Regions from separate parts of the Bradyrhizobium sp. 23AC genome, predicted to be linked through region 1. Evidence: riboswitches for the same ligand, from Rfam matches in the RefSeq annotation. Region 1 holds a riboswitch; the other holds the start of a gene.
The links. Region 1 has a riboswitch for glycine ahead of gcvT (glycine cleavage system aminomethyltransferase GcvT). Riboswitches for the same ligand answer to the same signal wherever they lie in the genome.
Positions count from the first base shown of each region.

Region 2: another riboswitch for glycine. It lies ahead of RAD10_RS24210 (L-serine ammonia-lyase); the one in region 1 lies ahead of gcvT (glycine cleavage system aminomethyltransferase GcvT).

Region 1 covers NZ_JAVAYN010000017.1:118,239-123,885, reverse strand. The annotation lists gene gcvP (aminomethyl-transferring glycine dehydrogenase) at 1-454, opposite strand, end outside; gene gcvH (glycine cleavage system protein GcvH) at 634-1,002, opposite strand; gene gcvT (glycine cleavage system aminomethyltransferase GcvT) at 1,013-2,161, opposite strand; glycine riboswitch at 2,306-2,396, opposite strand; gene alaS (alanine--tRNA ligase) at 2,630-5,308, shown strand; gene RAD10_RS30835 (cyclic nucleotide-gated ion channel) at 5,313-5,647, shown strand, end outside.
Region 2 covers NZ_JAVAYN010000011.1:27,736-33,382, forward strand. The annotation lists gene RAD10_RS24195 (methyl-accepting chemotaxis protein) at 1-77, opposite strand, end outside; gene RAD10_RS24200 (ABC transporter substrate-binding protein) at 134-1,117, opposite strand; gene RAD10_RS24205 (LysR family transcriptional regulator) at 1,342-2,241, shown strand; gene RAD10_RS24210 (L-serine ammonia-lyase) at 2,355-3,779, opposite strand; glycine riboswitch at 3,891-3,979, opposite strand; gene RAD10_RS24215 (formyl transferase) at 4,685-5,086, opposite strand; gene hypE (hydrogenase expression/formation protein HypE) at 5,095-5,647, opposite strand, start outside.

The DNA of each region.
Region 1 (5,647 bases):
TGGCCTCGTCGAGCAGCGAGGCGTTGGCGACGTCGAGCCCGGTGAGGTCGCAGATCATGGTCTGGAAGTTGAGCAGCGCCTCCAGCCGGCCCTGGCTGATCTCGGGCTGGTAGGGCGTGTACGCCGTGTACCAGGCCGGATTCTCCAGGATGTTGCGCTGGATCACCGCGGGCAAAATCGTTCCGGAATAGCCTTGGCCGATCAGCGAGGTGAAGACCTGGTTCTGGGCTGCGAGCTCGCCCATATGCGCGATCGCCTCGGTCTCGCTGAGCGGCTTGCCGAGATCGAGCGGGGCGGCCTGCCGGATCGAGGCCGGCAGCGTCTCCGCCATCAGGGCGTCGACGCTTCTAGCGCCGACGGCCTCGAGCATCGCGGTGACATCGCGGGAGGACGGGCCGATGTGGCGGCGAACGAAGCTTGCGGTGTCGCCGTTGGATTTGCGGTGCGCGGTCATCATGGGTCCTCGCTTAAATCATCTGTCGGTGTCATGCCCCGCCTTGTGCGCAATTGCGCACTGGGGCGGGGCATCCGGTAAACGCAGGCGGTTGTGATTGAGCCGATGGGCCGCGGCGTACTGGATCACCCGCCTTCGCGGGTGATGACACCGAGTATGGGGCGGCCGTTCTCGTCATCTCACGCCGTATGTGCCTTGTAGGCGGCTTCATCCATGAGGCCGCCGAGCTCGCCCTTGTCGGCCATCTTGATCTTGAAGAACCAGGCCTTGCCTTGCGCATCCGAGTTCACCATCGCCGGCTCGGCCGCGAGCTCGGCGTTGGTCTCGAGCACTTCGCCGGTCACGGGCGCGTACACGTCCGAGGCCGCCTTGACGGACTCAACCACGGCGGCGGCTTCCGCCTTCTTCAGGGTGCGGCCGACCTTGGGCAGTTCGACAAACACGACGTCGCCGAGCTGCTGCTGGGCGTAGTCGGTGATGCCGACGGTGGCGACGTCACCCTCGATGGCGAGCCATTCATGGTCGGTGGTGTACAGCGTCGTGGTCATTCTCGAATCCTCAGCGTTTGTAGGTGTTCTTGACGAAGGGCATGGCCGCGACAGCGACCGGCAGACGCTGGCCGCGCACCTCGGCGAAGAGTTGTGTGCCGAGCGCGCTCGATGCGGTGGGCACATAGCCCATCGCGACCGGCGCATTCAGGCTTGGGCCGAAACCGCCCGATGTGACTTGTCCGATCGGCTCGCCGCCGGCGCTGTCAGCAAACAGTCGCGCGCCCTCGCGGACCGGCGCGCGTCCCTGGGCAAGCAGGCCGACGCGGCGGCGGGCCGCGCCGTTGTCGAAATGGGCGAGGATTTTTTCGGCGCCGGGAAAGCCGCCGGCGCGCGCACCGCCGCTGCGGCGCGACTTCTGCACCGACCATTCCAGCGCGGCCTCGACCGGCGTGGTCATGGTGTCGATGTCGTGGCCGTAGAGGCAGAGCCCGGCTTCCAGCCGCAGGCTGTCGCGGGCCCCCAGGCCGATCGGCAGCACATCGGTGTTTTCGAGCAGAGCTTTGGCGAGACGTTCGGCATCGGCTGCGGGAACCGAAATTTCAAAACCGTCCTCGCCGGTGTAGCCGGAGCGCGAGACGAAACAGTCGAGGCCGGCCACCTTGCGGGGGCCGGAGTCCATGAACTTCATGGCGGGCGCCTCTGCACACAATTTCGCCAGCGCCGCCTCGGCCTTCGGCCCCTGCAGCGCGATCAGCGCACGGTCTGTGAGGGAATCGATGACGCAGTCTTCAGAGAGATTCGCGCGCAGATGCGCCTCGTCGGCGTCCTTGCAGGCGGCGTTGACGACCAGGAAGAGGTGATCGCCGAAATTGGCGACCATCAGGTCGTCCAGAATTCCGCCATCGGCGTTGGTGAACTGGGCGTAGCGCTGCCGTCCCGGCGCGATCGCCACGATATCCTGCGGCACCAGCCGTTCCAGCGCGCGGGCGGCGTCCTCGACCCTGCCGGATTTCGGCCTGAGCGCGATCTGGCCCATATGGGAGACGTCGAACAGGCCGGCGGAGGTCCGGGTATGGAGGTGCTCCTTCAGCACGCCCGCGGGGTATTGCACGGGCATGTCATAGCCCGCGAACGGCACCATCTTGCCGCCCAGGGAGACATGAAGCCCATGAAGGGGCGTACGTTTCAGGGAATCTTGGTCGTCGCGCGCTAGCATCACAGGGGCCCTCGGCGGTTCCCCCGGGACGATTCCCTGAGGACACCAGTCGAAGCCCCATCTGTCGCTGTGCCTGAGAGTATTATCCCGTCGGCGGGAGCCATCCGGGTCTAATCCCGTCGGCGCCTCTTTCCAGATGCTGTCAAAGCCACGCGGTCCTTTTGCCTGAGAGTTTCCGGGGCGGTTGCTCCTTCGGCGCCGGCTGCCTAAAGCCGGTCTCTCCCGACGTGGCCGTACGATACAGATGGGTACAGACCACAGGGCGGCCAAGCCTGTCAACGCGTCCGCTTGCCCTATCAACGGGATTGCAAAGGGGATTGAGCGGCTGCGGCAACCCTCTGATCTCCTTGCACAGTTTCTGGACAGCGAAGCTGGCCTTGTCTAAAAGCGCTGTGGCCCGCAGATATCAGCCTAAATGTCAGGTTTGGATGGCCTATAGCGGGTCCAAGCACACCCGATTGGATGAACATGAGCGGCGTCAACGAGATCAGGTCGACCTTTCTGAACTTCTTTGCCGAGAACGGCCACGAGATCGTGTCGTCCTCGCCATTGGTGCCGCGCAACGATCCGACGTTGATGTTCACCAATGCCGGCATGGTGCAGTTCAAGAACGTCTTCACCGGCGTCGAGAAGCGGCCCTATCAGCGCGCCACCACGTCGCAGAAATGCGTGCGCGCCGGAGGCAAGCACAACGACCTCGACAATGTCGGCTACACCGCGCGCCATCTCACCTTCTTCGAGATGCTCGGCAACTTCTCGTTCGGCGATTATTTCAAGGAGCGCGCGATCGAGCTCGCCTGGAAGCTGATCACGAAGGACTTCGGGCTCAACAAGGACAAGCTGCTCGTCACCGTCTACCACACCGACGACGAGGCGCACGGGCTCTGGAAGAAGATCGCCGGCTTCTCCGACGACCGCATCATCCGCATCCCGACCTCCGACAATTTCTGGGCGATGGGCGACACCGGCCCGTGCGGCCCGTGCTCGGAGATCTTCATCGATCGCGGCGATCACATCTGGGGCGGACCTCCGGGCTCGCCGGAAGAGGACGGCGACCGCTTCCTCGAATTCTGGAATCTCGTGTTCATGCAATATGAGCAGGTGACGAAGGAGGAGCGCGTGGATCTGCCGCGTCCCTCGATCGACACCGGCATGGGCCTGGAGCGCATGGCCTGCATCATGCAGGGCGTCGACAGCGTGTTCGAGACCGATCTGTTCCGCCATTTGATCGATGCGACATCGTCCGCGCTCGGCAGCGGGCCGAACGAGCAGACCGTCGCCTCGTTCCGCGTCATCGCCGATCATTTGCGCTCTTCGGCCTTCCTGGTCGCGGACGGCGTGCTGCCCTCGAACGAGGGCCGCGGCTACGTGCTGCGCCGGATCATGCGCCGCGCGATGCGCCATGCGCAGTTGCTCGGTGCGAAAGAGCCGCTGATGCATCGGCTGGTCTGGGCGCTGGTCCGCGAGATGGGCCAGGCCTATCCCGACTTGATGCGCGCGGAGAATCTGATCGAGGAAACGCTGCGGCTGGAAGAGACCCGCTTCCGCAAGACGCTGACCCGCGGCCTTGCCATCCTCGACGAGAAGAGCGCGTCCTTGAAAAAGGGCGACATGTTCGATGGCGACGTCGCCTTCACGCTGTATGACACCTACGGCTTCCCGCTCGACCTGACGCAAGACGCGCTGAAGTCGCGCGGCATCAGCGTCGACCAGGCTTCCTTCTCCGATGCGATGGAGCGGCAGAAAGCCAAGGCGCGCGAGTCCTGGAAGGGGTCCGGGGAAGCTGCGTCCGAGGCGATCTGGTTCCCGCTGCGCGAAAAGCTCGGGGCCACCGAATTCCTGGGCTACGAGACCGAGAGCGCCGAAGGCGTGGTGTCCGCGCTGGTAAAGGACGGTGCGGAGGTCGCCAGCCTGAAGGCCGGCGAGACCGGTGCGATCGTGCTGAACCAGACGCCGTTCTACGCGGAGTCCGGCGGCCAGGTCGGGGACATCGGCGTGCTCACGGGCGAGGGCGGCATCAAGTTCCGCGTCACCGACACGCAGAAGAAGCTCGGCGATTTCTTCGTGCATGTCGGCAACGTGGAGAGCGGCGAGCTGAAGCTCGGCACCGCGCTGCAGCTCGAGGTCGATCATTCCAGGCGCTCTTCGATCCGGGCGCATCATTCGGCGACGCATCTCATCCACGAGGCGCTGCGCCAGGTGCTCGGCGACCACATCGCCCAGCGCGGCTCGATGGTCGCGCCAGATCGCCTGCGCTTCGACTTCGTGCATCCGAAGCCGATCACGGCGGAGGAGCTGGCCCGGGTCGAGGACATCGCCAACGACGTGGTGCTGGAGAATGACGAGGTCACCACCCGCGTGATGGGCGTGGATGAAGCCCGCGAAGCCGGAGCGCGTGCGCTGTTCGGCGAGAAATACGGCGACGAGGTCCGCGTCGTCTCGATGGGCCGGACCGCGCGCGAGCGCGGCGCCAACGCGCTCGGCTGGTCGGTCGAGCTCTGCGGCGGCACCCATGTGCGGCGCACCGGCGACATCGGCCTGATCACGCTCACCGGCGAGAGCGCGGTTGCTTCGGGCGTGCGCCGTATCGAGGCGCTGACCGGCAATTATGCGCGCCGGCACGCCAACGAGACCATGGCGCTGGCCAAGACCGCGGCGAACGAGCTGCGCACGTCGCTCGACGACGTCCCCGCGCGCATCACCGCGCTGATGGAGGAGCGCAAGAAGCTCGAGCGCGAGCTCTCCGACGCCCGCAAGAAGCTGGCGATGGGCGGCGGCGCTGCTGCCAGCAATGGCGCAGCCAGCGGCGTGCGCGAGGTCGGCAACGTCAAGCTGATGGCGCGCGCGGTCGAGGGCATCGAGATGAAGGATCTCAAGAGCCTCGCCGACGACGGCAAGAAGCAGATCGGCTCCGGCGTCGTCGCCATCGTCGGCGTCACCGAGGACGGCAAGGCCGGCATCGTGGTCGGCGTCACCGCGGACCTCACCTCGCGCTTCAATGCGGTCAACCTCGTGCGTGTCGCCTCCGAGGCGCTCGGCGGCAAGGGCGGCGGTGGCCGGCCGGACATGGCGCAGGCCGGCGGCCCTGATGGCGCCAAGGCGACCGAGGCGCTGAGCGCGATCGAAAAAGCGATGGCGGGCGCGTGAGGCCGTGCGCCCCGTTCCGCGAGGACGTGGCTCAGCCGATCCGAACTTGAGGGATCGCCTGTACGAACTGCTGGAGCACGATCCGCTGGCTTATTCAGCCGGGTCGCGCTTCATCCAGATCATCATCGGCGTCATCGTGCTCAATGTGGCCGCGATGATCCTCGCCTCAGTGCCGGAGCTGGACGCGCAGTTCGGCACGGTGTTCTCGGCCATCACCATCCTGTCCGTGATCGTGTTCGCGCTGGAATATGCCGCGCGTCTCTGGACCGTGGCGGGCCACACCCAGCGCAAGGGCTCGGCGCTGTCCGACCGGCTCGGCTACGCCGTCTCGGCGCTCGG
Region 2 (5,647 bases), on a different contig from region 1:
GCGGTGCCGACCATCCCGAGAATTGACAACAAGACGACGATCAAGAGCTTGGTGGAGATGCGGAGCGATCCGAACATGCAATCAGTGTCCCGCGTTGGCAGAGTTGCGAGCCCGAGCGTTCACTTGGCGTGAGCTATTTCTTCAGGAGATCGTTGGTGTAGAAATCTGTAACCGGCTTGCTGACATCGACGCTCTCGGTTGCGGCGATCAGTTTCAACGCATCCGATATGGTCTTGTCGCTGATCCAGCCAGCCGGCCGGCTCTTCTCGAAATTCAGGGTGGCTGACGTGGCGACGATTTGCGCCTTGATCAACTCATCCGAAGGAGCTGCGCTCCAAGCGCCTTTCAGCGCCGCCGTCGCTGCCGCCGGCTCTGACCTTGTCAGCTCGATTGCCTCCTCGGTCGCTGCGAGGAAGCGCCTGAGCGGTTCGGATTTTTCGGCGATTCCCTTGTCGCTCACGACGACGGCCAGCCCAGGCACGGCGAGGCCGAACTTCGGCATGTCCAGCACAGGGAATTTTGTGCCGCTTCGCTCCTCGATGAGGGGCAGATCAACGTTGGTATAGACGCTGATGAGATCGACGCGCTTTTGCATGAATTGCGGAAATTTCACCTGCGGATCGACTTGAACCTTGTTGATCTTGTCGCAGTTGATCTTGTTGATCGCGCAGAAGACTTCCAGATAGGTCGTGGCCGGGTCTCCGACGGAGATCGCAAGCGATTTGCCTTCCATCTGCACGGGTGTCGTCACGGCCTTGTCGGGCCACGAAATGAGGACGAAGGGGGCTCGCTCCTGATATATCGCCGCAAGTTTGACCGGCATTCCTTTTCCGATTGCCGAGATCGCGAATATGGCCGGGACGATCACGACGTCTTCGTTGCCGCGTACAAGACCTCCGAGAGCTGCCTGTGCACCGGCGCCTTCTCCGAGAACGACTTCGATTCCCTTCTTTTCGTAGAGGCCCCTCGCTTTACCCAGGTAGAGGAAGCCATACTCCCCCTTCAGCTTCCAGCTGAACCTGACGTTCACGGTGTCCAGGGCCTGCACTGTCGTTGTCCAGAACGAGGCGGCAATCGAGACCGCAACAACCCCAAGAACCTGACGCATCTTCGACATAAGTCCCTCCTCTTCGGTTCTGTGGGCAATTTGTCCGTCGCAGAAACGGTCCCCTTGGCCGTACTTTGATCTCGTATTGTGATCACAATTCGGTTAATGTCAAGCGACTTGCTCGTCGGGAGAACCACAAAACACCCGGGCCGGCAGATGCGCATCGGGTACACTCGCCAGGGAAGGGAGCGAAGAGCTTCCTACGCACCGTGGAAACTTCGAAGAGAATACCCATGCGATTCCGGCACCTCGACATGAATCTGCTCGTCGCGTTGGACGCCATCTTGACCCAGCAGAACATATCGCGGGCGGCCGAGCGATTGTTGCTGAGCCAATCAGCGACCAGCGGAATCCTATCCAGGCTACGAGAGCATTTCGAGGACGAATTGCTGGTTCGTAATGGCCGCCGGATGGTTCTCACACCTCTGGCAGAGGAACTGGCGGGTCCGCTCCGCGCCATCCTGACCGAAACGGAAAAGCTTTTGGCCATACGCAGCTCTTTTGACCCGGCGACGTCCGAGCGAAATTTTACAATCGCCTGCTCGGATTACGTCTGGGCAACTCTCATCGTCGATATCCTTGCCGCGTTGCGTGCCGTCGCCCCCTCGGTGAATATATTCTACCAGGGTCCAAGCACCCGCTTCTTTCGCACCGAAATCGATTTCCTGATCGTCCCGGATCGATTCATGCTGGAAGATTGTCCGTTCGCTTCCCTCCCCTCGATCAGCTACGAATGTATCGTATGGAAGGAAAACGAGAGTGTCGGAGATAGCTTGACGCTCGAGCAGTTTCTCGAGATGCGTCATGCGCAGGCCTATAGCGAACGAGCAACGTTCATTGAGACTTGGTTCTTCAAGCAATTTGGCCGCGCGCCGCAGGCCGGGATAACGGCACCAAGTTTCACCCTGCTTCCGCAAGCCGTTATCGGGACTCAATTCCTCGCGCTCATTCCCGCAGATCTGGCAGATCGGGCCGCGACGACTCTCCCGATCAGAAGGGTCGAAGCGCCCATATCCCTCCCCCTCATGACCGACGTTCTTCAGTGGCGCATCTCACATGAGCGAGATCCCGGGCTGCAATGGCTGCGAACTCTCATTCTCGACGTTGCCCATCGAAGAAGCAACTCTCGATAGATGATGAGTTCCCGGTTGCGAGGTGTAGACACAGGGGTCTCGGCCAAGCCGCCATTACGTCGAATGCGTCGCACGGCTACAGTTGAAGAACGAAACCTCTATGCGTCTCATCTTCAGCAATCGACCACATTGACTGCGAGGCCGCCCAAACTCGTCTCCTTGTACTTGGTTCGCATGTCCTCTCCGGTCTGACGCATCGTTTCAATTACGGCATCGAGGGACACGTGATGCCGGCCATCACCATGCAACGCGAGCATCGTTGCGTTGATCGCCTTGATCGCGCCCATTGTGTTGCGCTCAATGCACGGGATCTGCACGAGGCCGCCGATCGGGTCACATGTGAGACCGAGATTATGCTCCATGCCGATTTCGGCCGCGTTCTCGATCTGCCGATTCGTGCCGCCTAGGACGGCCACAAGTCCTGCAGCCGCCATGGAGCAAGCTACGCCAACCTCGCCTTGGCAACCCATTTCGGCGGCGGATATCGAAGCGTTTCGCTTGTAGAGCATACCGATCGCGGACGCGGTCAGGAGAAAAATGCGGGCTTTTGCCGGGCTTGGATCCGGGAAGAATATCTCGGAAAATTTCAGAACCGCGGGTATGACGCCGGCAGCTCCATTCGTCGGGGCGGTGACGACGCGTCCCCCGGCTGCGTTCTCTTCATTGACCGCGAGAGCAAAAAGGCTGACCCACTCCATCACGTGAAATGGGTGTGTCGCCCCCTTCGACGATGCCTTGAGCTTGCTGAACAGACCTGGCGCACGGCGCGGTACATTCAGGCCACCGGGCAGAACACCCCCGTTGACACACCCGCGCTCGATGCAGCGCATCATTGCGTCGCGAACGCTATCCAGGAATGCGCTGGTTTCAGTCTCTTCCCGATGCGACAGCTCGTTGGCAGCAACGATTTCAGCAACCGACAAGCCGGTGCTCTCACCTATCGCGAGAAGTTCACGCCCTGTCGTGAATGGGTACGGCTCACATCCAACGTTTCGAACGGCGGAGTTGCTCGGCTGATCGCCTTCGCACACGATCGCGCCGCCGCCGACGGAGTAATAGGTTTGGCGAAGCAGGACTCCCGTATCCGAATGTGCGGCGAATTTCATGCCATTTGAGTGCTCCGGCAGGAACTCCCCGGTGCAGAATGCCAGGTGCTTACTCTCATCGAAGCCAACCGCATGGCGACCGCCAAGCATGACCTCGGAACGCGATCGGATCAGCCCGGCGATGATGGGTATGGCCTCAGGATCAACGGATTCTGGCAGCCAGCCCGATAGTCCCAGCAGAATGGCAATATCGGTGCGGTGACCTTTGCCGGTCAGCGCCAGTGACCCGTAGAGCTCGACGACGACGGAGCGACAGCGCCACAGATCTTCGCCCAGGCATTCGATGAATCGATGGGCCGCGCGCATCGGTCCAACGGTATGCGAGCTGGACGGGCCGATCCCGATCGTAAAGAGATCGAGTACACTGATCGGACCGGCTGAACGCCCGGGCGGCAAACCTGCAGTGGTGACTTTGTCGACGGTCTTGGACATGGGCGCGCATCTCAATCCGTTGATTGATTTTCAAATGCGCCCCATCTGTCTATTTGCCTGAGAGTATTATCCCGTCGGCGGGTGCCAAGGCACCTCTTTCCAGATGTTATTCCCTCACCCGCGGTCCTTGTTGCCTGAGAGTTTCCGGGGCGGTTGCTCCTTCGGCGTCGGCCGGAGCCGAGCTCTTCCGCAAGCGACGTCTATGGGACTCGACCTCCTGAGTCACGACATCAAATTCGTGGCTGCACTCCTCAAGTATTCTACTAAGCGGCTTGGGTCAACAATGAAGCGAAGATGCGAAGTCTTGCTGTTGTGCGGTCGTTCACGGGGTTGACTTGCCGATGGAGGGATTTCGGTCGGGGCGCTTTGCATTGAGCCATTTGGTCTTGTCGGTCAATCCGGAGTGCACAGCCAGCGATGAGTTACTTCGCTGAGGACTTCGATTGAATGCTGCTCACAGTGCTGGCTCGCGATATCGAAGATTTCAAGCGAATCCACCGGACTGAACTCTCGTGCCTTGCGGTGTAGGTATAGGACGCGGCGTTGGCATGGGGCTAAACGTGGGTCGGCCGTGCGGCGCTGGAGATGGAGCGGGCTGCGGGCGGGCGGGATCGGGAGCCGGTATCGGGGACTCGGAGACTGGGCAGGCCGGAAACGCCATGCGCTGGGTGCGCATCGAAGAGGCGGACATTCTGCCAGAACAGGCTGTCGATCAGGCCCGGCATGCCGTCGGCGCTGTTGATCTTGCGCAGGACGGTCTCGCTCGTGTCGTGCTGCCGGTCCGCGATCTGCGTGCCGGCAGAGCGCGCGGATGCCGGGGTCGTCGCTCCGCATCGGCACCGGTGTCGGCTGCCCTGCCTCGATCACGGCGACGGCTTCCAGCACCGCTTGCACCGCATGCACGGTCACCTCGTTGCGGTAGATGCTGGATTTTGCTGCACGCCGCATCGGGAAGGTCCGGAATGCCCAGATTGGTCCGGCGTCGAACTCCCCATCCGCCTGAAACACCGTGACGCCCCGCTCTGCGACGCCCTCCAGAATGGCGCAGTCGAGAGCCGCCGGTCCACGATCGCGGGCGGCCCCGGATGGACGATCAGGCAACGGACGCTGCGCCAGACATCCTCCGGGACCGCCCGCTTGAGGAACGACGCGATGACGAGATCCGGCTGATGCAGCTTCACGCTTTCGCGTGTGGTGTCGGCATGGATGTCGAGCTCGACCGAAACCGCGAGGCCGCGCTCGCGGAGCTCGGCATGCAGCCGCTGCGTCAGGCTGTTGAAGGGATGCGACATGAGCAGAATGCGCATCTTGGGCCTCAACAGATCCGGGGCAGTTGCTCGCCCGACAACCAGTCGACGATCCGGCCACCGCCAAAGCTCGTCGTCATCTGCACGAAGTGATGATCATCCGGCACCGCTTCACCGATATCGGCGGCATCGCGACTGAGCGGATGCGCTCTCATGGCGGCCAGCACGGCTCCGGCGACATCAGGCGACACGATCGCGACCAGCTTCCCCTCATTGGCGACGTAGAGCGGATCGAGCCCGAGCAGCTCGCAGGCAGCCGCCACCCCCTGCTTGACCGGGATCGCCTCTTCCTGGAGGCTGAAGCCTAGTTCGGACTGCTGGGCAATTTCGTTCAATGTCGCCGCGAGGCCGCCGCGCGTGGGATCTCGCATCAGACGGATGCCGCAGCCGCCCGCCGCCACCATCCTGGCGACCAGATCATGCAGGGCGGCCGAATCCGAGACGATCTCCGTTTCAAAGGCGAGGTTCTGGCGCTTTGACATGATTGCGACGCCGTGATCGCCAAGCGTGCCCGAGATCAGCACCCGGTCTCCGACCCTGGCATTCTCAGCGGAGAGATCG